DNA from 4 places in the Rathayibacter sp. VKM Ac-2803 genome. Region 1 is predicted to be linked to each of the others. Evidence: predicted binding sites of a transcription regulator. Region 1 holds the regulator's gene; each other region holds the start of a gene.

Region 1 (7,534 bases):
CAACGCCGAGACCCTCGCCTACTCGATCGACAAGCTGATCAAGGAGAACGAGGACAAGCTGCCCGAGGACGTCAAGACCGAGGTGCAGGGCGACGTCGACGCGCTGAAGACCGCGCTCGCCGGCGACGACGACGCGGCCGTCAAGACCGCGTTCGACGCGCTGAACGCCTCGCAGACCAAGATCGGCCAGGCCATCTACTCGCAGCAGTCGGCCGACCAGGCCGCCCCTCAGGACGCCCCGGCCGAGGACGAGAAGAAGGACGACGAGGACATCGTCGACGCCGAGGTCATCGACGACGACGAGCCGAAGGACACGAAGTAACGATGGGCAAGCACAACCTGCCGCACGACGAGGGCACACCCGAGGAGCCCACCGAGGGCACCGGACCCGCCGACGGGACCGAGGCGGCCGCCGCCGCCCAGGACTCCGAGGGACTGATCGAGGCCGAGGGGCCCGACGTCGAGACCAGCCTCTCCGACGCCGACCTCTCGTTCCTCTCGGGACAGTCCGACGCCGAGACGCTCGCAGCGGAGCACCTCGCCGACCTCCAGCGGGTGACCGCGGAGTACGCGAACTACCGCAAGCGCACGGAGTCGAACCGCCAGGTCGAGAAGGAGCGGGCCATCGGCGACGCGGTGAAGGTCATACTGCCCGTGCTCGACGACCTCGATCGCGCCGAGAAGCACGGCGACCTGGCCGAGGGCGGGCCGTTCACCGCCATCGCGCAGAAGCTGCGCGGCGGGATGGAGAAGCTCGGGCTCGTGAAGACCGGCGCCGTGGGGGATCTGTTCGACCCGAACATCCACGAGGCGATCTTCCAGCAGCCCACTCCCGGCGCCGAGACCTCCACGGTCGCCGACGTCGTCGAGTCGGGCTACTACCTCGGAGGCTCGCTGCTGCGGGCCGCCCGGGTGGTCGTGGCCGTCCCCGCCGACTGACCCACCTCCGCACCACCGCGAGGGACCCCGCCCGCCAGGCACTGCAGGGCGGCCGGGGTCCCTCGCACCACACGACACAGGAAGAGGCGCATGGCCAGCCAGGATTGGTTCGACAAGGACTTCTACAAGGTCCTCGGCGTGCCCAAGGACGTGTCCGAGGCGGATCTGAAGAAGACCTACCGCAAGCTCGCCCGGCAGTTCCACCCCGACTCCAACCCCGGGGACGCCAAGGCGGAGGCGCGGTTCAAGGAGATCAGCGAGGCGTACACCGTCCTCTCCGACACCGAGCAGCGCAAGGAGTACGACCAGATCCGCGCGATGGGCGGCGGCGCCCGCTTCACCGCGGCCGGCGGCCAGCCCGGCGGCTTCGACGACGTCTTCGGCAACGTGTTCAACCAGGCCGGCGGTCGCTCCACCTACAGCACCCAGCAGGGCCCGCCCGCGGGCTTCGAGGACATCCTCGGCGGCATGTTCGGCAACGCCGGCGGCGGCCGCTTCGGCCAGCCGAGCGGCGGGTTCCGCGGCTTCGGCGGCCCGCAGAAGGGCGCCGACGTCACGGCCAGCACCACCATCGACTTCCGCACCGCCACCCGCGGCGACACCGTGCAGCTCCAGACCGGCGAGGGCCGCGCGCTCTCGGTGCGCATCCCCGCCGGAGTGGCCGACCAGCAGAAGATCCGCGTGCGCGGCAAGGGCCGCCCGAGCCCCGACGGAGGCGAGCCCGGCGATCTCGTGCTGACCGTCGCCGTGCGCAAGCACCCGGTCTTCGAGCGCGACGGACTGAACCTCCGCGTGAACGTGCCCGTCACCTTCGTCGAGGCCGTCTTCGGTGCGACGATCGAGGTGCCCACCCTCGGGGGCGACCCCGTGAAGCTCCGGGTCGCCCCCGGCACGCCGAGCGGCCGAGTGCTGCGCGTGAAGGGCCGCGGAGTCGCGACGGGCAAGGGCACCGGTGATCTGCTCGCGGTGATCCAGGTCGCCGTCCCCGACCACCTCTCCGCCGCCGCCAGGGACGCCCTCGAGGCGTTCGCGGCCGCCGAGCCGGGGGAGAACCCGCGCGAGGACATCCTGGAGAAGGCCCGCTACTAGGGTCCGACCCGCCAGCAGGGTCCGATCCGCCGACGAGAGGCTGGGACGTGGACGAGAACACCCCGGTCTTCGCGATCGCGGTCGCCGCCGACCTCGCGGGGATGCATCCGCAGACCCTCCGGCAGTACGACCGGCTGGGCCTCGTGCGCCCGACGCGGACGGCCGGCAAGTCGCGCCGCTACTCGATGCGCGACGTCGTGCAGCTGAGGGAGGTCGCGCGACTGTCGTCCGAGGGCGTGTCCCTCGAGGGCATCGCGCGCATCCTGCAGCTCGAGAACCAGGTGCAGGCGCTCTCGCAGCGGGTGCGCGAGCTCGAGGGCGCGCTCGCCGACGAGCTCCTCAACCGGCCCGGCCGCCGCGTGTTCGCCGCGGGCCTCGAGGGCGACGTGGTCACCCTGCGCCACGGGACCCGCGCGCAGCGCCGCACCGAGGTCGTCGTCTGGCGGCCCCTCCCTCGATCGCACGACAGCGACACCGACTCCCCATGAGGGGGGTACGCTGACCTGACGTCCGGCAGAGCAGCCGCGGCGTCCGCTCCGTCCGCCACGGTGCGGCGAGACGGAGGAGGCCCCGTGAACGACGAGCGCAGTGCGAACGAGCACGACGACGACCGGGCCGCCGACGACGAGAGGGCACCGGAGAAGCGCGCGCCCGTCGTCCCCGACAACGGCTACACCCGCGAGGAATACGCCATCCACGCCACGCGCAGCGAGCTCCCGCTCTTCTCCGACGCTCTCTCCGGCCGTCGCGACGACGCCGAGTGGCTGTCGTCGCTCAAGGGAGTCCTCGGCGGAGGCAAGCCGGACGCCGCCGCCTCCGCCGCGGAATCCGCGATCGAGCGGCGTCGCCGCCCGGCGGACGATGCCGGAGCCGCTGACAACGCCTGAACCCCGCGCGGTCAGTCGCGCGCGTGCGACTCGACCAGCACGCCGCCGACGCGGCCGCCGGACACCCGGCTGAGGAACTCCGTGCCGAACGGCACCGCGCCGAGCAGGGTCCGCGCCCGCACGCGCTCCTCGTCGGAGTAGCCGAGCACGATGTACAGGCCCACGACCGCGATCGCGGCGATCGTCGCGACGCGCGCCGGGATCTGGTCGACGACTCCGCCGCCCCCGTCAGCCGGCTCGGCCAGGGTGACGCACATCAGGAAGATGGTCGCGTAGACCGCGAGGTGCCGGTGGGCGCTCTGCCAGGGGCGCGAGAGCGCGGCGATCGGCAGGATCCACAGCGCGTACCAGGGGTGGATCGCGGTCGACGCCGTGACGAACGCCAGCAGTGCTCCGGTCAGCCGGGCCAGCGGATCGATCGCGCGCTTCGAGAGCAGGAGCGCGGCCGCGACACCGGCCGCGACGGCGAGGGCGAGCACCTTCACCAGGGTGATGGCCGCTCCGGGATCGTGTCCGGTCAGCTCGACGGCGCTCGACACGACGACCGTGACGAACGACATCGGCGCGTACCAGTGCAGGATCGATCCGGGCACGACCATCGCCACGACCCAGCCGACGCCGACGCCCGCCGCCAGGCCGATCGCGACGACCAGCGCGAGCGCGCCGGCGCCGGTCCACGCCCAGAGCCGCACCCGCTCGCGCAGCGTCGCGTCGTGACGGAGCCAGAGCAGCGCGAGCACGGGCAGGGCGATGACGGCGACGGGCTTGACCGCGATCGCGGCGCCCATCAGCAGCACGGCCGCCACGCGGCGATCGGTGTGGCCGTAGTAGAGCGACGCGAGGATCAGGGCGAGCATCACGGAGTCGTTGTGGCCGGCGACGACGAAGAGCACCAGGGTCAGCGGGTTCGCCACGATCGTCCACGCGGTCAGCGAGGTCGAGAGGCCGCGGAGCCGCGCGAGGCGGATCGCGTAGACGGCCAGCACCGCGACTCCGGCGACCGAGAGCGCCCGCAGCATGGCGATGGACAGCTCCGGCGAGGTCCAGCCGGCCAGCTGCACGGCCGTCTTCTCGGCCAGCAGGTACAGCGGGCCGTACGGGGTCGGCGTGTCGGCCCAGAGCGGATCGACGCCGAGCGCGAACCAGCCGGGGAGGGTCGCGACTCCGTGCGTGTAGGGGTCGACGCCCTGGGTCATCAGGCGGCCCTGCGCCACGTACGAGAACATGTCGCGGCTGAACAGCGGAACGGCGACGAGCAGCGGTGCCGCCCAGGCGAGGGCGGCGACGAGGATCGCGCGGAGCGAGCCGGGGCGCCCGTCGAGCGCGACCGAGCGCAGCCGGAGCCACGCGACGAGCAGGAGCACTCCGCCGCCGACCACCGCGATCGCGCTGAGCTCGGTGAGCCAGCCCGTCGCGCGCATGGTCGAGATCAAGGGCCAGTCGCGGAGCGATGAGTCGCGCGGGAGGAAGCCGACCCCGAGCGATCCGACCAGGATCGCGGTCGAGGCGAGCGTCCCCATCGCGAGCGGAGCGACGTGGCCGGCTCGGAGGAGCGACCAGCGCGAGCGCCGCGAGGCAGCTGCTCCCGAGGGGCCGACCCCGTGGAGTCGTTCCGTCGTCCCCCGAGATGCCGCCATTGTCCACACGCTAGGCGAGCGCTCTCCGAATCCGGTGGACGGGCGGTGAACGCCCGACCACGAGGCTCTCAGGAAGTGGTCGGCTGCGGTGCGGGCTCGGCGAAGCGGAGCTGATTGCCGAAGGGATCGATCAGGTCGAGCGCGTAGCCGAACGCCGATCTCGTGATGCGGGGATTCAGGTACGGGTACGCCTTCGCGTCGAGCTCGGCGTGCAGCTCGCGGACTCCGCGGAGGGCCAGGTGCACCGCGGCTCCGGGGCTGCCGTCGCGGTGGTGCTCGCTGAGGTGCAGCCGGAGCCCCGAGCGCGACACCTGCAGGTAGAGCGGCGAGTCGCGGCTCGCGCGGTGCTCCCAGTCGACCGCGAAGCCGAGGTAGTCGACGTAGAACTCGCCCGCCTTGGCGACCGAGAAGATGCGCAGGATCGGCACCGCCGCCTCCATCCGCACCGGCTCGAGCCCCCGGGCGTCGTCGCTCCCCGTCCTGTCCCTGGCGCGTCGTCTGGTCTCCACGGCACGAGGGTATCCGGCCTCGGAGGTCGCCGCCGCCGACGGCGTCAGTCGACGAGGTCGAGGGCGCGGAGCCTCTCCAGCGTCGCGACGCCGGCGGGCGGGCAGCGGTGGGCGTCGGCCGTGCCGATCCAGTGCAGGGAGTCGATCTCGCCGGTCGGGCGCGGTTCGTCGGCCAGCTCGGCGGCGAACACCGTCATGTGGACCTCGCGTCCCTCCGGCTCACCGTGCGCCTGCTCCCGAACCGTGAAGAGCTCGTGGAGGCGGGTCGGTGACGAGCCCAGCTCCTCCTCGGCCTCGCGCGCGGCCGCCTCGACGCCGCTCTCGCCCGGGTCGACCTTGCCGCCCGGAAGGTAGACCACCTCGCGCCCGCGTGCGACGACCATGAGGACCCTCCGGTCACGGATCACGGCGACGGCGGAGACGAGGAGGGGCGGGAGGCTGCTCATCCCGCCATCATGCCCGCGGCTACCATGGTCGGACACCAGAAGGACGCGCGCAGCCGGCGTGCGCCAGGGCCCCGTGCGCCCGAACAGCTGAGGAGCTCCCCGTGGCAGAACCCACCACCACCCTCGACAAGGTCATCACCCTCGCGCAGCACCGGGGGTTCGTCTTCCCCTCGGGAGAGATCTACGGCGGCACCCGCTCCGCCTGGGACTACGGGCCGCTCGGCGTCGAGCTCAAGGAGAACATCAAGCGCCAGTGGTGGAAGGCGTTCGTGCAGGGCCGCGGCGACGTGGTCGGCCTCGACTCCGCCGTGATCCTCCCGACCGCGATCTGGAGCGCCTCCGGCCACGTCGGCGTCTTCTCGGACCCGCTGACCGAGTCGCTGATCACGCACAAGCGCTACCGCGCCGACCACCTCTTCGAGAAGTACGAGGAGGACAACGGGCACCCGCCCGTGAACGGCCTCGCCGACATCCCCGACCCGGAGCACCCCGACAAGGTCGGCCAGTGGACCGAGATCAAGCAGTTCTCGGGGCTGATGAAGACCTACCTCGGCGTCGTCGACGACGAGTCGGGACTGCACTACCTGCGGCCCGAGACCGCGCAGGGCATCTTCACCAACTTCGCGAACGTGCTGCAGAGCGCCCGGAAGAAGCCGCCGTTCGGCATCGGCCAGATCGGCAAGGCGTTCCGCAACGAGATCACGCCCGGCAACTTCATCTTCCGCACCCGCGAGTTCGAGCAGATGGAGCTCGAGTTCTTCGTCGAGCCCGGCACGGACGAGGAGTGGCAGGAGACCTGGATGAAGCTCGCCTGGGACTGGTTCATCGACCTCGGGATCAAGGCGGACAACATCCGCCAGTTCGAGCACCCGAAGGACAAGCTCTCCCACTACTCCAAGCGCACCGTCGACATCGAGTACCGCTTCAGCTTCGCCTCGGGCGAGTGGGGCGAGCTGATGGGAGTCGCGAACCGCACCGACTTCGACCTCAAGACGCACATCGAGCACTCGGGCAAGGACCTGTCGTTCTTCGACCAGAACAAGAACGAGCGCTACGTGCCGTTCGTGATCGAGCCGTCCTTCGGCCTGACGCGCGCGCTGATGGCGTTCCTCGTCGACGCCTACGAGGAGCAGGAGCTGCCGCCGAACGCCAAGGGCAAGGTCGAGACGCGCACGGTGCTGCACCTCGACCCGCGGCTCGCGCCGGTGAAGGTCGCCGTGCTGCCGCTCTCGCGCAACGAGGCGCTGTCGCCGCTCGCCCGCGAGGTGGCCGACCGGCTCAGGAAGCTCTGGAACGTCGACTTCGACGACTCCGGCGCGATCGGCCGCCGCTACCGCCGCCAGGACGAGATCGGCACGCCTTTCTGCGTGACCGTCGACTTCGACTCCCTCGAGGACGACGCCGTCACGGTCCGCGACCGCGACACCATGAAGCAGGAGCGCATCCCGCTCGCCGACCTCGAGTCGCACCTCTTCACGGGCCTGCGCGGCGCGTAGCGCGCGGGCGCCTGCCGGCCGACTGCCGGCAGGGCCCCACCCGGGCTGGTCGAGCAGCTCCGGAGGGGCCCACCGTGCTGGTCGAGCAGCTCCGGAGGGGCCCCACCGTGCTGGTCGAGCAGCTCCGGAGGGGCCCCACCATGCTGGTCGAGTAGCCCCGCAGGGGCCCACCGTGCTGGTCGAGTAGCCCCGCAGGGGCGTATCGAGACCCATCAGCGTCAGCAGGTCAGGCCGATGATCCGGTCTTCTGACGCTGGTGGATCTCGATACGCCCGCTGCGCGGGCTACTCGATCAGCGAGGACCGGGCCACGGGATCTGCGAAGACCGGGCTGCGGGCTCGATCAGCGAGGAGGGTGCGCTCTGCGACTGCGCGAGGCAGCACGGCCTCCGGTCGGCACCAGCGCGTCATACCGCGCCGCGCTCGCGCTCCAGCAGGGCGTAGACGAGGGTCGAGGTCCACTCGCCCTTGCAGTGCTCGTCGTCGACGTGGTGCGCCTCGAGGCGCATACCGAGTCGCTCGCAGAGGCGGG
Region 2 (7,534 bases), 2.1 Mb from region 1:
GGTCTCGAGACCGCGTCGAACTACTACTACAACACCACGGCCGCGAACCTCACCGTCGCGCAGGCCGCGAGCCTCATCGCGATCGTCAACAACCCCGCAGCGCTGCGGATCGATCAGCCCGACGACCCCGAGAACGGCGTCGCGAACGGCTACGCCCGCAACAAGGAGCGCCGCGACTACATCATCGGCAAGATGCTCGAGGAGGGGAAGATCTCGCAGGCCGACCACGACGCCGCGATCGCGACGCCGGTCGAGCCCCAGATCACGCAGCCCAGCACCGGCTGCTCCACCGCGGGCAACGCGGGCTACTTCTGCGACTACGTCACGAACGTGCTCAAGAACAACGAGATCTTCGGCGCCGACGAGGACACCCGCTGGACGAACTTCCGCCGCGGTGGGCAGGACGTCTACACGACGCTCGACGTCGATCTGCAGGACGCCGCCGTCAACGCCGTCGACTCCCAGGTGCCGCAGACCTGGAACTTCGACGTCGGAGCCGTCTCAGTCAGCGTCGAGGTCGGCACCGGCCGCGTCCTGGCGATGACCCAGAACAAGAAGTACTCGCAGGACCCGGAGGTCCTCGCGGCCGACCCGTCCTACAGCGCCATCAACCTCAGCACCGACAAGGCCTACGGCGGCTCGGCCGGCATCCAGCCCGGATCGACCTACAAGCTGTTCACTCTCGTCGACTGGCTGAAGGAGGGGCACAGCATCAACGAGTCGGTGAACGGCACGAGGACGACGACCTGGGGTACCTTCACCGACTCCTGCGAGGCCGGCGGCACCGTGACCAGCCCCTCCCCCGGTACGCGCAACGACGAGGGCGGGAACGGCCAGGTCGGCACTCCGGTGACCTTCACCAAGACCTCGCTCAACACCGGCTTCGTGGCGATGGCCCGCGAGCTCGACCTCTGCGCGATCCGAGACACCGCGGCGGCGATGGGAGTCGTCCAGGGCAGCGACGGCGAGCTCGAGCACAACCCGTCGTCGGTGCTCGGCACCAACTACGTCTCTCCGCTCTCGATGGCGGGCGCCTACGCGACGATCGCGTCCGGAGGCATCACCTGCGACCCGATCGCGATCGACCGGATCACCGACGCGACGGGCGCCGATCAGCCGGTGCCCCCCGCGAACTGCCGGCAGTCGATCGACCGCAACGTCGCCGCCACTGCCGCGGTCGCGCTGCAGTCGACCTTCACCTCGGGCGGCACGGCGACCGCCTCGCGCACGCCCGACCGCGTCCCGCTGATCGGCAAGACCGGTACGACCGACGACGCCGTCGCCACCTGGATGACCGGGGCGAGCACCCGCGTCGCGACGGCCGTGGGCGTCTTCAACATCCAGGGCGACGCCAACCTGCGCAGCCGTCAGTACTTCTTCGACTCCGGATCCTCCGCCACCGCGCGGCACCGCATCTGGCCCGTCGTTATGGCGGCCGCGAACGCGAAGTACGGCGGAGAGGCGTTCCCGGAGGCTGATGGGTCGCTCCAGGTCGTCCCCAAGATCGAGATCCCGGATGTGACGGGGCTGGCTCTCGCCGACGCGAAGGCCAAGCTCGCGGCCGCCGGCTTCAGCGTCGTCGACGGCGGGGCCGAGGCGAGCGACGCCGCGGTCGGAACGGTCACCCGTCAGGACCCGTCCGGCTCCGCGCAGGCGGGCTCCGGCATCACCGTCTGGACCAGCAACGGCAACCAGAAGACGGTGCCCGACGTCGTCGGACAGGACCTGGAGGCGGCGAAGGCCGCGTTCGGAGCCGCCGGCTTCGCGAGCATCACGCTCTCGTGCACCGAGGATCCGAAGGCGCCGGACACCGGGCAGGTGACGGGCCAGGATCCGGCCGGCGGCTCCTCCGTCGCCCCCGATGCGGCCCTGAAGGTCGCCGTCTCGGCGAAGAAGTGCCCGTAGCCGCCACCTCCGGCTCGTGAGACCGCGTTCGGCTCGCAGGATCCTCGGATTGCTGCGAGCCGAACGCGTTTCTGGGAGCCGGAGGTGCTCGCCGGAGCCGTTGCCGCCCCGGGGGCTACTGCCCGCGCCCGCGGATCGCGCCGACGATCGCCACCGTCGCGAAGTGCACGAACATCCCGAAGATGCCGAAGCACGCCAGCGCTCCGCTCGCGTCGGCGTAGGGCCGCTGCGCGTCGGTCATCGAGCCCGGGGTGACGACGTCGAGGGCGAAGAAGCCGATCGCCAGGCCGAAGCAGACCAGGCTCAGCCAGAACAGCGACCGGATCGCCCGACCCACGGGGTCGTAGTAGCGCGGATTCGACATCGGGCCTCCGGTTCTCGTGCCCTCCGTGTCTATCCGCCCGCGCCCTCCCCCGCAACGCATTGCGCTCGGCCCGTCCGAGTGGACATGAAGAAGCCCCGACCCGCTCTCCAGGAGCAGGCCGGGGCTTCCCGAGCAGGCTACGCCGCCAGCGGCAGGCGCGCGGCCGAGGTGACGACCAGCTCGCCGCCGACCGCGTCGACGCTCACGGCGCCTCCGTCGGTCACGTCGCCGCTCACGAAGAGGTCGGCGATGCGGTCGTCGACCGAGCGCTGCACGAGGCGGCGCAGCGGGCGCGCCCCGTACTGCGGCTCGTAGCCGTGCTCGGCCAGCCAGTCGATCGCGGCCTCGGTGACCTCGAGCGAGACCTCCCGCGAGGTCAGGCGCGCCCGGGTCGCGTCGAGCACGATGCTCACGATCTCGCGCAGCTGCTCGCGGCCGAGGCGGCGGAACAGCACGATCTCGTCGATGCGGTTCAGGAACTCGGGGCGCATGGCCTCGCGGAGACGTCCCATCACGCGGTCGCGCAGGTCCTTCTCCGAGGCGAAGCCCTCGGCGGAGTCGTCGCTGTGCGCGACGAAGCCGAGCGCTCCCGACCGCGACGCGAGGAACTCCGACCCCAGGTTCGAGGTCATGATGATCACCGTGTTCCGGAAGTCGACCGTGCGGCCCTGGCCGTCGGTCAGGCGTCCGTCGTCGAGCACCTGCAGCAGCAGGTTGAAGACGTCGGGGTGCGCCTTCTCGATCTCGTCGAACAGCACGACGGAGTAGGGGTTCCGCCGCACGCGCTCGGTGAGCTGGCCGGCCTCGTCGAAGCCGACGTATCCGGGAGGGGCGCCGATGAGTCGCGCGACCGTGTGACGCTCGCCGAACTCGCTCATGTCGAAGCGGATCACCGACTGCTCGTCGGCGAAGAGCGACCCCGCGAGCGTGCGCGCGAGCTCGGTCTTGCCCACGCCCGTCGGACCGAGGAAGAGGAAGGATCCGACCGGACGCGACGCGTCACCCAGCCCGGTGCGGCTGCGGCGCACGGCGCGGGCGACCGCGGTGACCGCGTCGTCCTGGCCGATGACGCGCTGGTGCAGCTCGGTCTCGAGGTGCGCGAGACGGTCGCGCTCCCCCTCCGTCAGCCGCGACACCGGGATGCCGGTGGCGCGGGCGACGACCGCGGCGATCTCGGTCTCGCCGACGATCGCCTCCGGAGCGACGTGCCCGGTGGCCGCCGCGAGCTCGGCCTGCACCGCGGTGATCTCGTCGCGCAGTCGCGACGCCTCCTCGTAGTGCTCGCCCGAGACGGCGGCGTTCTTGGCGCCCTCGAGCGTGGCGAGCCTCTCGAGCAGGGCGGCTGTGTCGACTCCCGCACCGAGCTTCAGGCGGAGGCGCGCCCCGGCCTGGTCGATCAGGTCGATCGCCTTGTCGGGCAGCACCCGATCGGTGAGGTAGCGGGCCGACAGCTCGACGGAGGCGCGGAGGGCCTCGTCGGTGAAGGTCACGCGGTGGTGCTCCTCGTACGCGGGGCGGAGGCCGTGCAGGATCGCCACGGCGTCCTCGATGCCGGGCTCCCCGACGCGCACGGGCTGGAAGCGGCGCTCGAGCGCCGGGTCCTTCTCGATCGTGCGGTACTCCTTCAGCGTTGTCGCGCCGACGAGGTGCAGCTCGCCGCGGGCGAGGCGGGGCTTGAGGATGTTGCCCGCGTCCATGCCCCCGTCACCGGCACCACCGGCGCCGACGACGGTGTGGATCTCGTCGATGAAGACGATCAGCTCGCCCGCGTGGGCGGCGATCTCGTCCATCGTCGTGGTGAGGCGCTCCTCGAAGTCGCCGCGGTAGCGGGTGCCCGCGAGCATCGCCGGCAGGTCGAGCGAGACGACGCGCTTGTCGCGCAGCTGCTCGGGGACCTCGCCCGCGACGATCGCGCGCGCCAGGCCCTCGACGATCGCGGTCTTGCCGACGCCGGCCTCACCGACCAGCACCGGGTTGTTCTTGGTGCGGCGGCTGAGGATCTCGACGGTCTGCTCGATCTCGTCGGCGCGGCCGATCACCGGGTCGAGCCGGCCCTCGCGGGCGAGCTCGGTGAGGTCGGTGCCGAACTTGTCGAGCATCGGGGTCTCGGAGGCGGCTGCGGCGGGCTCCTCCTGTGCGACGCCCGCCGAGACGGTCTCGCGCATGCCCTGCGTGAGCGCCTCCGCGGTCACACCTGCGCGGGCCAGGACCTGCCCGGCGGGCGCGTCCTGTCCGAGGACGAGCGCGAAGAAGACGTGCTCGGGTTCGATGTAGGTCGAGCCGCTCGAGCGGGCCACCTGGTAGGCGTGGAAGAGGGCGCGCTGGGCGCTGTTCGTGATGGTGGCGGCGTTCTGCGAGGCGCCGGCCTCGGAGGCCTGCGGGAGACGCGCCTCCGTGGCGGTCGCGATGGCGCCCGGGTCGACCCCGATGCGCCGGACGGCCTGAGCGACGGCCTCGTCGTCGACGAGGACGCGCAGCACGTGCAGGGCGTCGAGCTCGGTCTGGCCGCGCTCGAGGGCGAAGCGTCCTGCGGCCTGCAGGATGCTCTGAGTGCGAGCGGTGAGGAAGCGGCTGAGGTCGATCGACCGAGCCGCGCGAGCACGCTCGCCGTCGAGGTAGCGGGCGAGGAAGTCGTCGAACGAGCTCGCTCCGGCCTCGTTGAAGTTGTCGGGCACCAGTCCTCCTGAAGAGTTGAGTCGGTTACGCTCAAGTTCAACGCAGGGGTCGCCGTCCTATTCCCGGAGCGTGCTGAGACCTGCCGGCGAGCCCCACGAGACGCCACTTCGGTGCGTGTCCGCCGGCGTATCGCCTGCGCGAGTGGCATCTCGCGACGCTCAGCGAGAGTCGTACGCTGTGGGCGTGGAGCTGGAGTTCGAGGGGGTCGTCGTCTTCTGGCGGGGGCCGGCGCCGTGGCACTTCGTCAGCGTGCCGGGCGAGCAGGCGGAGGCGATCGCCTCCGTCGCCGCCCACGTCACCTACGGCTGGGGCATGATCCCCGCGACGGTGACTCTCGGCGCGAGCACGTGGACGACGTCGCTCTGGCCGAAGGACGGCGGCTTCCTCGTGCCGCTCAAGACCGCGGTGCGCCGCGCGGAGGACGTCGAGGTCGACTCCGCGGTGCGCCTGCGGCTCGTCATCGCGACATGAAGAAGGAGGCACGGACCCTGTCCGGTCCGTGCCTCCTCGTGCGCCGACGCGCTTCTTCTCCGGGGTGGGAGCTCTAGGGGACGATGTGTCCTGCCGCGCGGAACAGCTCGTACCACTCCGACCGCGTCAGCGGGATGTCGGAGCCGAGGGCTGCATCGCTCACGCGCTGGCCGTTCGTCGTGCCGAGCACGACCTGCATGTTCGCCGGGTGGCGGGTGATCCACGCCGTCGCGATCGCGATCGCGGGAACGTCGTACTGCTTCGCGAGCCGGTCGATGACCGCGTTGAGGTCGGCGAACTCGGGGTTGTCGAGGAAGACGCCCGTGAAGAACCCGCTCTGGAACGGCGACCACGCCTGCACGGTGATGTCGTTGAGGCGGCAGTAGTCGAGGATGCCCGCGTCGCGCATGACCGACTGGCCCTCGGCGAGCATGTTCGACGCGACGCCCTGGGCGATGATCGGCGAGTGCGTGATCGACAGCTGCAGCTGGTTGGCGACGATGGGCTGGTTCAGCGACTTCTTGAGCAGCTCGATCTGCAGCGGCGTCTGGTTTGAGACGCCGAAGTGCTTGACCTTGCCCGCCGCGTGCAGCTCGTCGAAGGCGCGAGCGACCTCGTCGGGCTCGACGAGCGCGTCGGGGCGGTGCAGCAGGAGCACGTCGATGAAGTCGGTGCGCAGCGCCTTCAGCGAGCCCTCGACCGACTCGATCAGGTGCTCGTACGAGAAGTCGAAGTACGGGCCGTCGCCGACGATGCCGGCCTTGGTCTGCAGCACGATCTCGTCGCGCTCGCTCGGTGTGAGCGCGAGGGCCTCGGCGAAGCGCTCCTCGCACTGGTGCAGCGAGTTGCCGTAGACGTCCGCGTGATCGAAGAAGTCGATGCCGGAGTCGCGGGCGGTGCGGACGAGGTCGCGGATGGCGTCGTCGGTCATGTCGGGGATGCGCATGACGCCGAGGACGACGTTCGGGGAGTCGAGGCCGGAGGCGCCGAGGGGGACGTGCTTCAAGGGAGTGCTCCTTCGTTGGATACCTCGTCCACGGTAGGCGCGGCGCCTGGGTGGCGTCCAACAGTGGCTGCGGGTGCGATTCATCCGGCGGAGTGGTGAATCGCGGCCGTGTCGACGACCAGCAACGGCGGTCATCGCGAGACGGCCCCCAGAACTAAGGCCTGGAAGCAGGATCTGCCAAATTCTGCGGCTTCGGTTCGTCTCAGCCTTAGTTGTGAGCACCTTGCCGCGCACACCGGGCGGTGGAAGGCTGCCCGCATGACGATCGAGGTGCGCCCCGCCACCGTCTTCGACGACCTGGCGACGATGAACGGCCCGAAGCGGCCCGACGCGAGCGTGTGCTGGTGCCTCAGCTACCGCCTGCTCTCCTCCACCGAGAACAACTCGCTCCGGGGTCCGGCCCGCGGCGAGCGGATGCGCGAGCTCGTCGCGCAGGACCCTCCCCCCGGCGTCCTCGCCTACGACGGCGACGAGGTGGCCGGCTGGGCGGCCGTGCATCCGCGGTCCGACACCAGCTACGCGAAGAACCGCAAGATCCCGCACGTCGACGACCTCGACGTCTGGACCGTCTGGTGCATCCGCGTCCGCCCCGGCTTCCGCAAGCGCGGGATCTCGCACGCCCTGCTCGCCGGCGCCGTCGACTTCGCCCGCGCGCACGGCGCCCCGGCGATCGAGGGCTACCCCGTCGACAACGCCGGCGCGAGGGTCGAGCAGACGATGGCGTACGTCGGCACACGAGCTCTCTTCGAGCGGGCCGGCTTCGAGTACGCGGCAGACACGACGTCGGTGCTGGCCGGGTTCCCGCGCGTGGTGATGCGGCTGCCGCTTCACCGCACGATATGACAGTCGACCAGCTAGACGATCGAGACCTGCGGTGTTAGCCTCGTCGGGTCGCCACAAAGAGGAAATTTTTGAGGCGTATTGCTGTTGGACAGCAGTAGGCCGGCTAGCGCGAAACGAGGGGCACGGATCAGTGATCCGTACCCCTCAGATTCTTGATTCTTAGGTATCTACACCGTTGATCTAGGCCGCTGCAACGGCTGGTTCAACAATGTGCCGGAAGGCGCATTCTCCCTTTCGATCAATGCAGGGCGGGAATGTGGCTCCCTGAC
Region 3 (7,534 bases), 330 kb from region 1:
ACGAAGTCGGGGGAGTCGGGGGCCGTCCCGTCGGGCGGCGGACCCGGCTGCCCGGCGGCTGCGATCAGAGCTTCAGCGCCCCGATGTTCTCGCCGTACTGCGTCTCGCCGACGACCTCGAAGCCGATCCAGCGGAAGAACTGCTCGGGGCCGTCCTCGCCGGACTCCCAGATGACCGTGAGGGTGTCGAAGCCGCGGGTGCGCGCCTCGTCGGCGGCCGCGCGGACGGCGAAGGTACCGACTCCACGACCCTGCTTCGAGGCGTCGATGTTGATGCGCCAGATGCAGCTGCGGAACTCCTCCGCGGCCTCCGGGTCGAAGTGGGCGTGGATGAAGCCGACGAGCTCGTCGTCGTCGAGGATCGCGCGCTGCCAGGCGGCGCCGGGATCGATCACTGCGGCGGCCGCCGAGTACGACACCGGCGCGATGAACTGCTCCTGCCCGGGTTTGAGGCTCAGCCCGTTCACGGCGGAGATGTTCGAGGCCGACAGCTCTTCCAGGCGGAGTGCACTCATGCGGTCAATCTAGCGGCCCGATCCGGGGCAGTCATCCTCCGCCAGGACGACGGCGCACGGACCGTCATCGGGGGAGCGCCCCGAATCGGCGAACTCTCTCGACATCGAGACACTTCCGCCCTCGGGTAGGCTGGCGGAGGCCATCCGGAGCGGCCGCGCAGCCGCCCGTCCCGCGCAGGAGCGGGGTTGCATCGAGACCATGGGAGAGCAATGTCCAAGATCAAGGTTGAGGGAACCGTCGTCGAGCTCGACGGCGATGAGATGACGCGGATCATCTGGCAGAAGATCAAGGACACGCTCATCCACCCGTACCTCGACGTGAACCTCGAGTACTACGACCTCGGCATGGAGTACCGCGACCAGACCGACGACCAGGTCACGATCGACGCGGCGCACGCCATCCAGAAGCACGGCGTCGGCGTCAAGTGCGCGACCATCACGCCCGACGAGGCGCGCGTCGAGGAGTTCGGCCTGAAGAAGATGTGGAAGTCGCCCAACGGCACGATCCGCAACATCCTCGGCGGCGTCATCTTCCGCGAGCCGATCATCATCTCGAACATCCCGCGCCTGGTGCCCGGCTGGAACAAGCCGATCATCATCGGCCGCCACGCCTTCGGCGACCAGTACCGCGCCACCGACTTCGTCTTCAAGGGCAAGGGCACGCTGACCGTCGAGTTCACGCCCGAGGACGGCTCCGAGCCGATGAAGTTCGAGGTCTACAAGGCTCCCGACGACGGCATCGCGCAGGTCCAGTACAACCAGGACGCCTCGATCCGCGACTTCGCCCGCTCGTCGCTCAACTACGGCCTGACCCGCAACTACCCGGTCTACCTCTCGACGAAGAACACGATCCTCAAGGCCTACGACGGCCGGTTCAAGGACATCTTCGAGGAGATCTTCGAGACCGAGTTCAAGGAGCGCTTCGACGCCGCGGGCCTCACCTACGAGCACCGCCTGATCGACGACATGGTCGCCTCCGCGATGAAGTGGGAGGGCGGCTACGTCTGGGCCTGCAAGAACTACGACGGCGACGTCCAGTCCGACACGGTCGCGCAGGGCTTCGGCTCTCTCGGTCTGATGACCTCCGTGCTCTCCACGCCCGACGGCAGCGTCGTCGAGGCGGAGGCGGCGCACGGCACGGTCACGCGCCACTACCGCCAGCACCAGGCGGGCAAGCCCACCTCGACGAATCCGATCGCCTCGATCTACGCGTGGACCCGCGGACTGGCCCACCGCGGCAAGCTCGACGGCAACCAGGAGCTTATCGACTTCTCGCTCACCCTCGAGGACGTCGTCATCAAGACGGTCGAGTCCGGCAGCATGACGAAGGACCTCGCGCTCCTCGTCGGACCGGACCAGGCCTGGCAGACGACCGAGGAGTTCCTCGCGACCCTCGACGAGAACCTCAAGGCGCGCATGTCGGCCTGACCTCCGGCTCGTCAGAACGGCTCCGGCTCGCGGGAATCCTCCGATTCCGCGAGCCGGAGCCGTTTCTGCGAGCCCGACCCGGGTCAGAGCGCCCGGGCGAGCGCCTCCATCGCGGCGCCGGCGTCGGCGCCCGTCGGCATCAGCACGACGCTCGACGCGCCGGCCGCGTGCAGTTCGCCGATCCTGGCCCGGGCGGCGTCGGGGGTGCCGACGACCGACAGCTGGTCGACCCACTCGTCCGGCAGGTCGCGCACGAAGGAGGCTCGGTCGGCGCTCCGCTCGCGCAGGCGCGCGAACTCGTCGGCGAAGGGCAGCGGGGCGAGATGCGGCGCCCAGTCCGGCTCGCCGATCCACTCGAGACCGGGGCGCACCTGCGCCCGCGCGGCTGCAGAGTCGTCGTCGACGGCGGCGACGTTGTAGGCGACCACTCGTCCGGGCGTCGCCATCCGCTCGAGGGCGGCGGTGATGTACTCCGGAGTGACCGGCTCGGCCAGCACGACGCCGTCGGCGATCCTGCCCGCGAGCTCCAGGGACTTGGGTCCCCGCACTCCCGCCAGCAGCGGGGGAGCGACGGCGGGTGGCGACTCGAGGCGGAGCCCGTCGAGCGTCACGTACCGGCCTGCGCGGGTCGTCTCCTCGCCGGCGAGCAGCGAGCGGATCGCGTCGAACTGCTCCTCGAGGAGCGTCAGCGGGCTCTGCGGCCACACGCCGAGGCCGCGCATCCAGTGCGGCATGCCGTGGCCGATGCCGGCGTGGAGGCGACCGGGGAACATCTCGGCGAGGGTGCCGAGCTCCATCGCGGTGAAGGCGGCCGTGCGCGCGGCGGCGGGGAGGATGCCGATGCCGACCACGATCCGCTCGGTCGCCGCGAGCACGGCGGCGGCCTGCGCGATCCCGCCGCGGAAGCCGAGGTCCTCGACCACCCACAGCTCGTCGAAGCCGAGCGCCTCGGCGCGTCGGGCGTAGGACAGGACCTGGGCGGCCGGGAGGTCGCGGGGGAGCAGGATTCCGACGGCGGCGTCGGGCGTGGGAGCGGACATCCTCCCAACATAGGGCTGCGGCCGCTCGCACCCCGGGCCGGAACGACCGAGGGCCCGCCGCTCGGAAGCGGACGGGCCCTCGATCGCGGAGCGGATCACTCGGAGCGCGACTCGCTGAGCCGGACCTGCTCGGGCCTCGCGCTCGAGACCACCTCGATCCTCCGCGACCTGGCCTTCTCGCTCACGGGGATGGTCACCGAGAGGACGCCGTTGTCGTACGACGCCGAGATGCGCTCGGTGTCGACGCCCTGGCCGAGGCTCAGCTGGCGGACGAAGGTCGCGGACTGGCGCTCCCGGGTGATCCAGGTGACGTCCTCGCCGCTCGCCACCGTGCGCTGGGCGCGGATCGTGAGCAGCTGGCCGTCGACGTCGACGTCCACCGACCCGGGGTCGATACCGGGCAGGTCGGCCGTGAGGACGTAGTGGTCGCCGTCGCGGTAGAGGTCGATCGGCATGCGGCGGGGGCCCTGGCCGGGCGAGAAGAGGGCGGAGGCGAAGCGGTCGAGCTCGCGGATCGGGTCGTAGGTGACGGCCATCGAAATCACTCCATTCAGTCGTGCAACGGATCAATTCCCAGAGTTGAGTCGAAGTGACTCAATGCCAGGAATTTAGCACTCGACCCGGGAGAGTGCCAACTGTCCTCGTCCCCAATCCGGTGACTTCGTTACCTGTTCGTAACAGAGCCGAGCGATCCAGTTCGTAGGGTCGATTCAGTGCGGGAGCCGATCCGGCTCCCAGCGATTGTGAGTAAGGACATCGATTGCCGATCCACCCCTCCCACCGTCCACCCGTTCGTCGAACCGAGAGGCGGATCCTGGCAGGGCTCGCTGTGCTCGGTGTCGCCGCCTCGGCCGCGTTCGCCTCCACCGCGGCGTCCGCGGCTCCCGTCGTCGGGAGCGCGTCGCTCGTCGGCGGCCTGTCGTCGCTGCAGAGCTTCGACGACGGCGACTACGTCGTCACTCTGGTCGAGCCCGCCGCGGCCACCTACGAGGGCACCGACGCCCGCTTCGCCCGCACGGCTCCCGACGCCGGATCGCAGCTGCAGGCGCGGTCCGCCCCCGTCGAGGACTACTCGGCGCACCTCGAGCGGCGACAGGACGACGTCGCCGCCGCCGTCGATGCCGAGATCGGCTACCACTACACGGTCACGCTCAACGGCTTCTCGGCCGAGCTGACCGGCGCGCAGGCGAGCCGCCTCGCGAACCGCAAGGACGTCGCCCAGGTGCGCGAGATCGAGGACCTCACCCTCGACCGCGCGGTCCAGCCGACGACGCTTCAGGCCCCGACCGCCTCCGGGATCCCCGTCCCCGACACCGGCCAGGAGCCCTCGACGAGCTTCCTCGGCCTCGACGGCCCCGACGGCGTCTGGAACGAGCTCGGCGGCATCGACGAGGCCGGCGCGGGCGTCGTGGTCGGCGTCATCGACTCCGGCATCGCACCCGAGAACCCGTCGTTCGCCGGCGCTCCGCTCGCGACGACTCCGGGAGCCGCGCCCTTCACGAACGGCACCACCGTCACCTACCCGAAGTCCGACGGCAGCGACTTCGTCGGCGCCTGCGTGAGCGGCGCCGACGCGTCGCAGCAGTGGACCGGCGAGGAGTGCAACCAGAAGCTGATCGGTGCGCGCTGGTTCCTCGGCGACTCCGAGCCCGCCGGCTCGCCCGACAATCCCGAGTACCTCTCGCCGCGCGACGCGGACGGCCACGGCTCGCACACCGCCTCGACGGCCGCCGGCAACGCGGGCGTCGACGCGAGTGTCGACGGTTACGACTACGGCTCGATCTCGGGCGTCGCTCCCGCGGCGAAGGTCGCCGCGTACAAGGTCTGCTGGAACGGCGACGTCGACGGCACGGACGACGACGACTTCTGCTCGGGCCCCGGCATCCTCGCGGCGATCGACGCCGCGACCAGCGACGGCGTCGACGTGATCAACTTCTCGATCGGCGGCGGCTCGGCCACCTCCACGCTCACGCTCATCGACGAGGCGTTCCTCAACGCCGCCGCCGCGGGTGTCTTCGTGGCGGCCTCGGCCGGCAACTCCGGTCCGGGCGACTCGACCCTCGACCACGCCTCGCCGTGGTACACGACGGTCGCCGCCTCCTCGATCCCGACCTACACGGCCACCGCCACCCTCGGTGACGGCCAGGCGTTCCCCGGCGGATCGATCACCGTCCACGAGGACGTCACCGGCCCTCTCGTGAACAGCGCGGACGTCGTCCTCGCCGGGGCCGAGACTCCGGAGATCTGCGAGACCGGCACCCTCGACCCCGCGAAGGTCTCTGGCAAGGTCGTCGCCTGCACCGCGGGCGTCACGGCCCGCGTGTCCAAGTCGGCCGAGGTCGAGCGGGCGGGCGGCATCGGCATGCTGCTGCTCAACCCGTTCCCCAATGCGCTGCACGTCGACGACCACTCGGTCCCGAGCATCCAGATCGACTCGGAGGCGTACGACGCCATCACCGCCTACGCGTCCACCCCGGGCGCGACCGTGACGCTCAGCGAGGGCAACACCTCCGGGATCGCGATCGCGGTGCCCCAGGTCGCCGGATTCTCGTCGCGCGGACCGGCCGAGGCCGACGGAAGCGATGTGCTGAAGCCCGACCTCACGGCGCCCGGCGTCGCGATCCTGGCCGACAGCTTCAACGCCGAGGGCGACGATCCCGCCTTCGCGTTCGAGTCCGGCACCTCGATGTCGTCGCCGCACATCGCGGGGCTCGCCGCGCTGATCCTCGGCGCGAGCCCGAACGCGTCGCCGTCGGCCGTCAAGTCGGCCATGATGACGACCTCCTACGACAGCGTCGACCAGTCGGGGAACGCCTCCGAGGACGTCTTCGCCCAGGGCGCCGGTCACGTCGATCCGACCGCCTTCCTCGACCCCGGACTGATCTACGACAGCGGTCCGAGCGACTGGATCGCGTTCCTCAAGGGCGCGGGCTACGTGTTCGACCCCGATCCCGCGATCGACCCGATCGAGGCGATCGACCCGTCCGACCTCAACCAGGCCTCGATCGCCATCGGCGCACTGGCCGGAACGCAGACCGTCACCCGCACGGTGACCTCGACCGCTCCCGGCACGTACACCGCGTCGCTCGACATCCCCGGTGTCGACACCGGGGTGTCGCCGTCCACCCTCTCCTTCACCGGAGCGGGCCAGACGGCCGAGTACACGGTCACCTTCACCACGGAGGACGCCGAGCTCTCGGAGTTCGCGACCGGCTACCTGACGTGGTCGAGCGCGGAGCACGAGGTCCGCAGCCCGGTCGCCGTGCGGCCGGTCCTGCTCGACGCGCCGTACGAGGTCTCGGGCTCCGGCTCGACCGGCTCGACCACGGCGACCATCACGCCCGGCATCGACGGCGCTCTGCCGCTGTCGACGACCGGACTCGCGCAGGGGGTCCTCGCCGAGGACGCCACGGCGGCCGACGGCCACTCCGGCACCCTGCCGGCGGGCACGACGCTGATCACCGACGTCGTCGTACCGGAGGGCGCGGACTTCGCGCGCTTCGATCTCGACTCGATCGACGACACGGCCGACCTCGACCTCTACGTCGAGCTGCTCGACGCGGCGGGCGAGCCGGTCTCGCAGGCCGTCTCGGCGACCGCCTCCGCCGACGAGCGCGTCGACCTCGCGGAGCCCGAGGCGGGCACCTACCGGGTCACCGCCGACATCTACGCGGTCGGCGCTGAGCCCACGGTCACGTTCGACCTGCGCAGCTTCGTCGTCACCCCCGAGGGAGGCGTCGGCGCGCTGACGACCGAGCCCGCGGTGATCGATGCGGTGCAGGGCGAGCCCACGAGCTACGCGATCTCGTGGAGCGACCTGGCCGGCCCCGCGCAGTACCTCGGGCGGGTCGCCTACTCCGACTCGGGTCTCGCGACTCTGGTGAGCGTCGACGTGACGGAGTCGGCGACGCCGGCTCCCACGCCGACCGCGACTCCGGAGCCGACGGGCACGCCCGAGCCGACGGCGACCCCGGAGCCGACGGGCACCCCGGAGCCCACCGCGACGCCCACCGCCGGACCCACCGCGGGTCCTGCGCCGACGTCCACGCCGACCACCGGACCGGGTGCACCCGGCCACGGCGGCGGCTCGGGAGGGCTGCCCTCCACCGGATTCGAGGGCGGTCTGCTCGGGGCCGCGGCTCTGGCGCTGATCGGCGCGGGACTGCTGATCTCCGGCGTCCGTCGCCGGGCCCTCGCGCTGCGTGAGGGAGCCGCCGCGGAGTAGCCTCCGCCCGCGCACGACGGCCGCCCCGCGCGCTCCCACCGGAGCCGCGGGGCGGCCGTTCGCGTGCGGGAGCGGCGCCGAAGCACCTCCGGCTCGCAGGATCGCGTTCGGCTCGTCAGAAGTGCGCGATTCCGCGAGCCGAACCGGATTCGACGAGCCGGAGGTCGCCGGAAGGTCGGTTGTCCGGAGGTCCGGCTCGCTGGATCGCGTTCGGCTCGTCAGAAGTGCTGGATTCCGCGAGCCGAAGCCGATTCGACGAGCCCGAGATCGCGGCCGGAGACGGTACGCGTCAGGCGACCGCGCGACGCCCGGCGACGACTCCGGACA
Region 4 (7,534 bases), 3.1 Mb from region 1:
GACGGCGAGGACGCCGCCGGTGAGGAGGAGGCGGGAGCGGTGCGGGGCGGTGCGCGTCATGAGGGCTCCTGTTGTTGTGCTACTTCGTAGCGGAAGTGGAGGGAGGAGTCGCACGCGATCCGCGCGGTCGGCGGAGTTATGCGATGTTGTAGCGAAACTGCCTCGAGAAGAACCCGGCCGCAGCCGGGTCGTGTCCGACGGTAGACGCCGCCTGTTTCGGCGGCGTTTCCCGCGGGGCACGTTCTGATGACGTGGGCTGCGGGGCGCGGCTCCCCCTCACCGATCGAGTGGCCCGCGCAGCGGGCGTATCGAGATCCACCGGCGTCGGAAGGCGCGGCGTGCAGACCACCCGTCTGAAGCGGGCGGGTCTCGATACGTCCCTGCGGGGCTACTCGACCAGCGTGCTCGGGCGCACGAGGGTCGGGATGGCACGGCGCTCGATACGCCCCTGCGGGGCAGGCTACGGGCGGACGAGCGTCTTGATGGCGCGGCGCTCGTCCATGGCGGCGTACGCCTCCGCGATCTCGTCGAGGGGCAGCTCGAGGTCGAAGACGAGGCCCGGCTCGATCGCGCCGCTCAGCACGTCGGGGAGGAGCTCGGCCATGTAGCCGCGGACGGGCGCGACGCCTCCGTTGACGCCGACGTTCGAGCCGAACATCTGGCGCACGGGCAGCTCGGGGCCGCCGTTGGGGACGCCGACGTAGCCGACCATGCCGCCGGGGCGGGCGGAGTCGAGGGCCTGCTGCATCGACTCCTTGGTGCCGACGCACTCGAGGACGCAGTCGGCGCCGATGCCGCCGGTGAGCTCGCGGACGGCCGCGACGCCCTCGTCGCCGCGGGTGTCGACGATGTGGGTCGCTCCGAAGCGCGTGGCGAGGGCCTGCCGGGAGGCGTGCCGCGACATCGCGATGATCGTGGTCGCGCCGAGGCGCTTCGCGGCGAGCACGGCGCAGAGGCCGACCGCTCCGTCGCCGACGACCGCGACGGTCGAGCCCGCCGAGACTCCGGCCGAGACGGCGGCGTGGTGACCGGTGCCCATCACGTCGGCGAGCGTCAGCAGGCTGGGGATGAGGGCCGGGTCGGGATCGGTCCCGACGCGGAAGAGCGTGCCGTCGGCGAGCGGAACGCGCACCTTCTCGCCCTGTGCGCCGTCGGCGAAGCCCTGCTCGCCGACCTCGGTGCCCCACCAGCCGCCGGTCAGGCACGAGGTGGAGACGCCGTTGGCGCAGTTGGCGCAGGTGCCGTCGCAGATGTAGAACGGCGCGATGACGAAGTCGCCCGGGGCGATGTCGTGCACGTCGTCGCCGACCGACTCGACGACTCCGACGAACTCGTGGCCGATGCGGTGCGCCTCCTTCGTCGGGGTCACGCCGCGATAGGGCCACAGGTCGGAGCCGCAGACGCACGCCGCCGTGACGCGCACGATCGCGTCGCGCCCGGTCGAGAGCACGGGGTCGGGGACCTCCTCGAGTCGGATGTCGCGCTCGCCGTGGATGAGTGTTGCTCGCATGGGGACTCCCTGGTCGGAGAGGTGGATGGGGTGCCTCCACGCTACGCCGGAGGGGCGACGGACGAGGGCGGGGCTGCGGCGGCGCTCACGGGGGCGCCTCCTCCCAGCCGTCGCTGCCGACGACGACGTGCGCGAGGAAGCGCAGGCCGCACGCCTCCGCCCCCTCGATCAGGGCGCGGGTCGCCGCGCGGTCGGACGGCAGCACGTGGGCTTCGCCCGGGTGCGAGTGCGCGAGCGCGACGGTGGCGGCGCCCCGCGCGAGGACCTCGGCGAGCACGCCGGAGACGGGGAGGTCGGCGTGCGCGGGCGGCCCGTCGGCGAGGGTCAGCACGTCGCGCACGGCGCCGGCCTCGGTGAGCGCGACGGCGAGGACCGTCTCGGCGGGGCGGGCGGCGAGAAGGGGCGTCACGAGGGCGGCGAGGGTCGCGGCGTCGAGGACGCGGGCGGTGCGGCCGACGCGGTTCATCCTCCGCCGCAGCTCGAAGGAGGCGACGATGCGGCAGGCGGCGACCTCGCCGATGCCGCGATGACGGACGAGATCGGCGACCCCGGCCCGCGAGACAGCGTCGATGCCGCCGAAGCGCGCGAGGAGCTGCTGGGCGACGACGGTCGCGTTGGCCCCTCTGACGCCGGTGCCGATCAGGATCGCGAGGGTCTCCGCGTCGGTCAGCGATGCGGCTCCGTGGGCGCGCAGCCGCTCGCGCGGGCGCTGCTCGGGAGCGAGATCGGCCATGCGGGGACTCGCGGGCGGCACGAGAGGAGGAGGCATGGGCGCGACGCTACCGACCCGCGCTCCCCGCCGATCCGCGGATCCTCGCAGCTGTGGACGGATCGCCTCCTCCCCCGCCCTGTGGAGGAGCGCCGCCCCGTCGAGTCCGCAGGTACGCCGAGTACTCGAGAGTTGCGGTAGTCGAGCGCGACTACCGCAACTTCTGAGGAACGGGCGGAGCCGGCGGCCTACGCCGCGGCGGCCAGCCCGGCCGACACCGTGAGCGCGTCGCCGTCGTCGGCGACCTCGACCAGCACCACGTCGCCGTCGCGGATCGAGCCGTCGAGCAGCGCCGTCGCCAGCTTGTCGTCGATCTCGTGCTGCATCAGGCGGCGCAGCGGCCTCGCCCCGTACTGCGGGTCGTAGCCGCGCTCGGCCAGCCACCCGCGCGCGGCGGGCGTCACCGCGAGCTCGAGCCGCCGCTCCCCCAGGCGGCACGAGAGCCGGTCGACGTAGAGCGACACGATCTCGCCGAGCTCTGTGCGGTCGAGCGCCTGGAAGATCACGATGTCGTCGAGGCGGTTCACGAACTCGGGCTTGAAGGCCTGGCGCACCATCTGCTGCACCGCCTCCTCCTTCTGCGACCGCGACAGGGTCGGGTCGATCAGGAACTGCGAGCCGAGGTTCGAGGTGAGGATCAGGATCGTGTTGCGGAAGTCGACCGTCCGCCCCTGCCCGTCCGTCAGCCGGCCGTCGTCGAGCACCTGCAGCAGGATGTCGAACACCTCGGGGTGCGCCTTCTCGACCTCGTCGAGCAGCACCACCGAGTACGGGCGGCGCCGCACCGCCTCCGTCAGCTGACCGCCCTGCTCGTAGCCGATGTAGCCGGGAGGGGCGCCGACGAGCCGCGAGACGGCGAACTTCTCGCCGTACTCGGACATGTCGATGCGCACCATCGCCTTCTCGTCGTCGAAGAGGTGGTCGGCGAGCGCCTTCGCCAGCTCGGTCTTGCCGACACCCGTCGGGCCGAGGAACAGGAAGGAGCCGGTGGGCCGGTCGGGGTCCGAGATGCCCGCTCGGGTGCGGCGGACCGCGTCCGACACCGCGGACACCGCCTCGTTCTGCCCGATGAGGCGGCGGTGCAGCTCGGTCTCGAGGTGCAGCAGCTTCTCGGTCTCGCCCTGCAGGAGGCGGCCGACGGGGATGCCGGTCCACGCGGCGATGACGGCGGCGATGTCATCGGCCGTCACCTGCTCGTTGACCATGCGGCCCTCGACGGGCTCCTCCTCCTTCTCGGCGGCGGCGAGCTCGCGCTCGATCACCGGGATGTCGCCGTAGAGCAGACGGGAGGCGCGCTCGAGCTTGCCCTCGCGCTGGGCGCGCTCGGCCTCGATCCGCAGGGCGTCGAGCTTGTTCTTGAGGTCGCCGACGCGGTTGAGGGAGGCGCGCTCGCGCTCCCAGCGCTGCTGCAGCTCGTCGAGCTGGGCGCCGCGGCGGGCGAGATCCTCGCGCAGCTTCTCGAGTCGCGCCTTCGAGGCCTCGTCCTTCTCCTTCTTCAGCGCGAGCTCCTCGAGCTTCAGCCGGTCGACGGAGCGGCGCAGCTCGTCGATCTCGACCGGTGCGGAGTCGATCTCCATCCGCAGACGCGACGCGGCCTCGTCGATGAGGTCGATGGCCTTGTCGGGCAGCTGGCGGGCGGTGATGTAGCGGTTCGAGAGCGACGCGGCGGCCACGAGCGCGGCATCCGCGATGGCGACCTTGTGGTGCGCCTCGTAGCGCTCCTTGAGCCCGCGGAGGATCGCGACCGTGTCCTCGACGGTCGGCTCGCCGACGAACACCTGCTGGAACCGGCGCTCGAGGGCCGCGTCCTTCTCGATGTACTGGCGGTACTCGTCGAGGGTGGTCGCGCCGATCATCCGCAGCTCACCGCGCGCCAGCATCGGCTTGAGCATGTTCGCCGCCGCGACCGAGCCGTCGCCGCCGCCCGCGCCCATCAGGGTGTGCAGCTCGTCGATGAAGGTGATGATGCGGCCGTCGGAGTCGTTGATCTCCTTCAGGACGGCCTTGAGGCGCTCCTCGAACTCGCCGCGGTACTTCGCGCCGGCGATCAGCGCCGAGAGGTCGAGGCTGACGAGGCGCTTGTCCTTCAGGCTGTCGGCGACGTCGCCCGCCACGATCCGCTGGGCGAGGCCCTCGACGACGGCCGTCTTGCCGACGCCGGGCTCACCGATGAGGACGGGGTTGTTCTTGGTGCGGCGCGTGAGCACCTGGCTGACGCGCCGGATCTCGGCGTCGCGACCGATGACCGGGTCGAGCTTGCCGCTCGCCGCGATCGCTGTGAGGTCGACGCCGTACTGCTCGAGGGCGGACTGCTCGCCCTGCTGACCGGCCTGCATCTGGTGATCTCCTCCGTGGTGATCGAAAGTTGAGTTCGACTGACTCAACTTTACCGCGCGTGGCTGTATTCCCGGGCGGAGACGCGATTCCCGCCGGTGCGCACTCAGGCCGTGCGGAGCTCGCCGCCGCGGAGCGTGCGCAGCGCCTCGCGGAGGACCACGCGGAGTCGCGGCTCGCCGATCCCGGTGAGCGCGGCGATCTCTGGCTGCGTGTAGCGGCCGGCTGCGGCGAGGAGGAGGAGCTCGCGGTCGGGGCAGCTCAGGCCGAGCACGTCGTCGCCGAGCGGGCGGCGGGCGAGGCCGCGCGCCGAGCCGAGCGTCTCGCAGAGCACCTCGAGCAGCCAGAGCACGGGCCGATCGGAGGCGGCGCCGTCTCGAGCGCGCCGCCAGACCTCGGTGAACGCCTCGGTGCAGAGCCGGTCCCGAACGGTGGGGTCGGTGTGCACGGTCGCGACGGAGGCGGCGAACAGCGGAGCGAAGCGGTCGTAGAGCTCGGCGAACGCGGCTCGGTCGCCCGAGGCCACGGCCCGGAGGAGGCGCGACGCCTCCTCGACCGGTGCCGGGCAGCTCTGCCCGTCGATCTCTGCACTCACCTGCTCAGCGTGTCACCGAGACGAGGACGGCGGGACCGCTTGCGCAGATCGACGGACCCGGGTAGCACCCGCGATCGGGTGACGACACCGAGACTCCGGGTCGAGACGCGTTCACAACCGAGGAGGAGAGGGGCCGAGACCGCGCTGCGGGGTCGATCGCCCGCCTCCGCCTCGGTTCTGCACGCCGGAGAGGTCAGAGGCGCGGCCAGCGCGCCCGCGCGAAGCAGAACACGCCGTACGCGATCAGTCCGACCGCGACTCCGCTGAGCAGCGGCACCCCGAACGGCAGCTCGACGAGCGACTTCAGCGCCTCGTCGAGCCCGCCCGCCTGGGACGGGTCGTGCTGCACCGCGGCGAGGATGACGAGCACCCCGAGGACCGCGAGGACGACGCCCTTCGCCGCGTAGCCGACGATGCCGAGCCAGGTGACGACCGTGCCGGTCGTGCCCGCAGGCGTCGCGATGTTCTTCAGGAACCTCTTGGTGACTCCGCGGTACACGAAGACGCCGCCCACGACGAGGATCGCGAGTCCCACGATCACGAGGAGCACCACGCCGCCCGGCGCCTGGAGCACCTGCGCGCTCGCGCTCTCGGACGACTGCGACGAGCTCGAGCTGCCGCCCATCGCGAAGCGGAGGGTCGTGACGCCCAGCGCGGCGTAGACGATCGCCTTGGCCGCCTCCTTCGCGCGCTTGCCCCAGGTCTCGGCGGCGCTGTCGCCGGGCGAGACGAGGAAGACCTCGAGGACGCCCCACAGAGCGAGTCCGAGGAGGCCGATGGCGCAGACCCACAGCACGACGACTCCGCCCGGCTGCGCGGCGAGGGCGCTGAGGGCGCCGGTCTGGTCGGCCTCGCCGCCGCCTCCGCGCGCGACTCCGAGCGCGATGCCTCCGATGAGGAGGTGCACGAGTCCGTTCGCGGCGAAGCCGAAGCGCGCCAGTGTGCGCACCGCCGTCGAGTCCTGCGCCTCGTTCGCCGTGCGCTTGGCCTGATGTCCCGCCTGAGTATTCACAGGCTGGACCGTATCCGTTTCCACATCCCCGCACAGCCCCCTTGCACCCCGTGCTCAGCGCTGTGCGGCGGATGCGGCGCCACCCGGGCACCGGTGGTCACCGGGTTGTCCACACCTCTCCACAGGGTTATCCACACCTGTGGACGGGGGTAGCAAGGTGCACCGGGGAACCCTGCACCGCTGAGGGAGCCGACCCGCGCGGGCGGCCTGGTCGGCCCGGGGTTCCCTCGCCGCCGAGCCTGCGGCCGGCCCGGCTCAGACGTCGACGGCGTGGACCAGGCCGTCCTGCACGCTGCCCAGCCAGTCGTAGACGCTGCGGATCGCGGCGGCGTTCTCACCCTCGGGCTCGACGTCGTCGGTGTCGACGATGCCGAGGCGCACCGCGAGGGCGAGCCGCATGTCGGTGAGCGCGCGGAGCCAGGAGAGGGCCGGGCCGGGCTCGAGCCGGACCGCGACCTCGCCGAGCCCGGCGAAGATCCGACCGTGCCCCGAGCCGTCGCCGGCGTCGAGCGCCGCGGTGATCGCGCGCGCGTCGTCCATCTTGCGGCCGGCCAGGTCGGCGCCGGTGAAGCGGCGGAACTCCGCCGCCGCCTCGGCGTCGTCGCGGTAGGCGTCGGGCAGCAGCCGGGCGAGTGCCGGGTCGGAGCGCGCCTCCTCAGAGGTGGCGCCGCGGTCGAGCAGCTCGAGCATCTCGCCGGCGAGGTGGCGGAGGATGCCCGCCTCCTCGCGGTCGAAGCGGGCGACGGCGGCACCGGAGGAGTCGCGGCGGAACGCGCGCATCAGACTCCGCCGTTCACTGCGCGTCGGCCGCTCACGCGTCGGCCCTCTGCAGCGTCGCCCACAGGCCGTAGCCGTGCATCGCCTCCACGTGCCGCTCCATCTCCTCGCGGTTGCCGGTCGCGACGACCGCGCGACCCTCCGTGTGCACCTGCAGCATGAGCCGCTCGGCCTCGGCGCGGCCGAAGCCGAAGTAGCTGCGGAAGACGTAGGACACGTACGACATCAGGTTGACCGGGTCGTCCCAGACGAGCACGATCCACGGCACCTCGGCCGCGGAGCGGGTCCCCACGCGCTCGTCGGGGCGCTCGATCGTGTCAGCCATCCCGTCCAGCCTAGGTCTGCGCGCGGTCACCCCCGGCGAGACTCCACGAGTCGTCATGCCCGCCGATCCGCCCGCCCACTCCTCGAAAGTCGCGGTAGTCGAGCGCGACTACCGCGACTTTCGCGGAATCGGGGCGGGCGGGGAGCGCGGGCGGCGTCAGGCCGAGAGCTTCGGCAGCACCTCGCGGGCGAAGAAGTCGACGTGGTCGAGGT

The links. Region 1 encodes HspR, which represses chaperone genes until heat shock. Its sites were predicted from a motif close to AAGTTGAGTCNNNNNGACTCAACTT; they were not measured.
Positions count from the first base shown of each region.
Region 2: a site for HspR is predicted at 4,958-4,982, ahead of GRS96_RS07770 (ATP-dependent Clp protease ATP-binding subunit). Genes of this name have one in related genera too.
Region 3: a site for HspR is predicted at 3,559-3,583, ahead of GRS96_RS16185 (Hsp20/alpha crystallin family protein). Genes of this name have one in related genera too.
Region 4: a site for HspR is predicted at 4,642-4,666, ahead of GRS96_RS03385 (ATP-dependent Clp protease ATP-binding subunit). Genes of this name have one in related genera too.

Region 1 covers NZ_WUCD01000001.1:3,789,041-3,796,574, reverse strand. Annotated here, with positions in the region: gene dnaK (molecular chaperone DnaK) at 1-322, shown strand, start outside; gene GRS96_RS17860 (nucleotide exchange factor GrpE) at 325-939, shown strand; gene GRS96_RS17855 (DnaJ C-terminal domain-containing protein) at 1,030-2,028, shown strand; gene GRS96_RS17850 (heat shock protein transcriptional repressor HspR) at 2,076-2,516, shown strand; gene GRS96_RS17845 (hypothetical protein) at 2,601-2,915, shown strand; gene mptB (polyprenol phosphomannose-dependent alpha 1,6 mannosyltransferase MptB) at 2,927-4,552, opposite strand; gene GRS96_RS17835 (glyoxalase superfamily protein) at 4,621-5,061, opposite strand; gene GRS96_RS17830 (NUDIX domain-containing protein) at 5,106-5,507, opposite strand; gene GRS96_RS17825 (glycine--tRNA ligase) at 5,609-7,003, shown strand; gene GRS96_RS17820 (GNAT family N-acetyltransferase) at 7,410-7,534, opposite strand, start outside.
Region 2 covers NZ_WUCD01000001.1:1,653,948-1,661,481, reverse strand. Annotated here, with positions in the region: gene GRS96_RS07780 (transglycosylase domain-containing protein) at 1-1,905, shown strand, start outside; gene GRS96_RS07775 (hypothetical protein) at 2,021-2,269, opposite strand; gene GRS96_RS07770 (ATP-dependent Clp protease ATP-binding subunit) at 2,407-4,944, opposite strand; gene GRS96_RS07765 (DUF1905 domain-containing protein) at 5,129-5,416, shown strand; gene GRS96_RS07760 (aldo/keto reductase) at 5,490-6,422, opposite strand; gene GRS96_RS07755 (GNAT family N-acetyltransferase) at 6,681-7,265, shown strand.
Region 3 covers NZ_WUCD01000001.1:3,454,700-3,462,233, reverse strand. Annotated here, with positions in the region: gene GRS96_RS16200 (GNAT family N-acetyltransferase) at 65-514, opposite strand; gene GRS96_RS16195 (NADP-dependent isocitrate dehydrogenase) at 725-1,942, shown strand; gene GRS96_RS16190 (LLM class flavin-dependent oxidoreductase) at 2,026-2,982, opposite strand; gene GRS96_RS16185 (Hsp20/alpha crystallin family protein) at 3,078-3,518, opposite strand; gene GRS96_RS16180 (S8 family serine peptidase) at 3,812-7,207, shown strand; gene GRS96_RS16175 (YrdB family protein) at 7,497-7,534, opposite strand, start outside.
Region 4 covers NZ_WUCD01000001.1:729,007-736,540, reverse strand. Annotated here, with positions in the region: gene GRS96_RS03400 (extracellular solute-binding protein) at 1-60, opposite strand, end outside; gene GRS96_RS03395 (zinc-dependent alcohol dehydrogenase family protein) at 461-1,510, opposite strand; gene GRS96_RS03390 (JAB domain-containing protein) at 1,596-2,279, opposite strand; gene GRS96_RS03385 (ATP-dependent Clp protease ATP-binding subunit) at 2,468-4,615, opposite strand; gene GRS96_RS03380 (hypothetical protein) at 4,720-5,208, opposite strand; gene GRS96_RS03375 (DUF1206 domain-containing protein) at 5,402-6,220, opposite strand; gene GRS96_RS03370 (DUF2017 domain-containing protein) at 6,476-7,000, opposite strand; gene clpS (ATP-dependent Clp protease adapter ClpS) at 7,032-7,322, opposite strand; gene GRS96_RS03360 (LLM class F420-dependent oxidoreductase) at 7,479-7,534, opposite strand, start outside.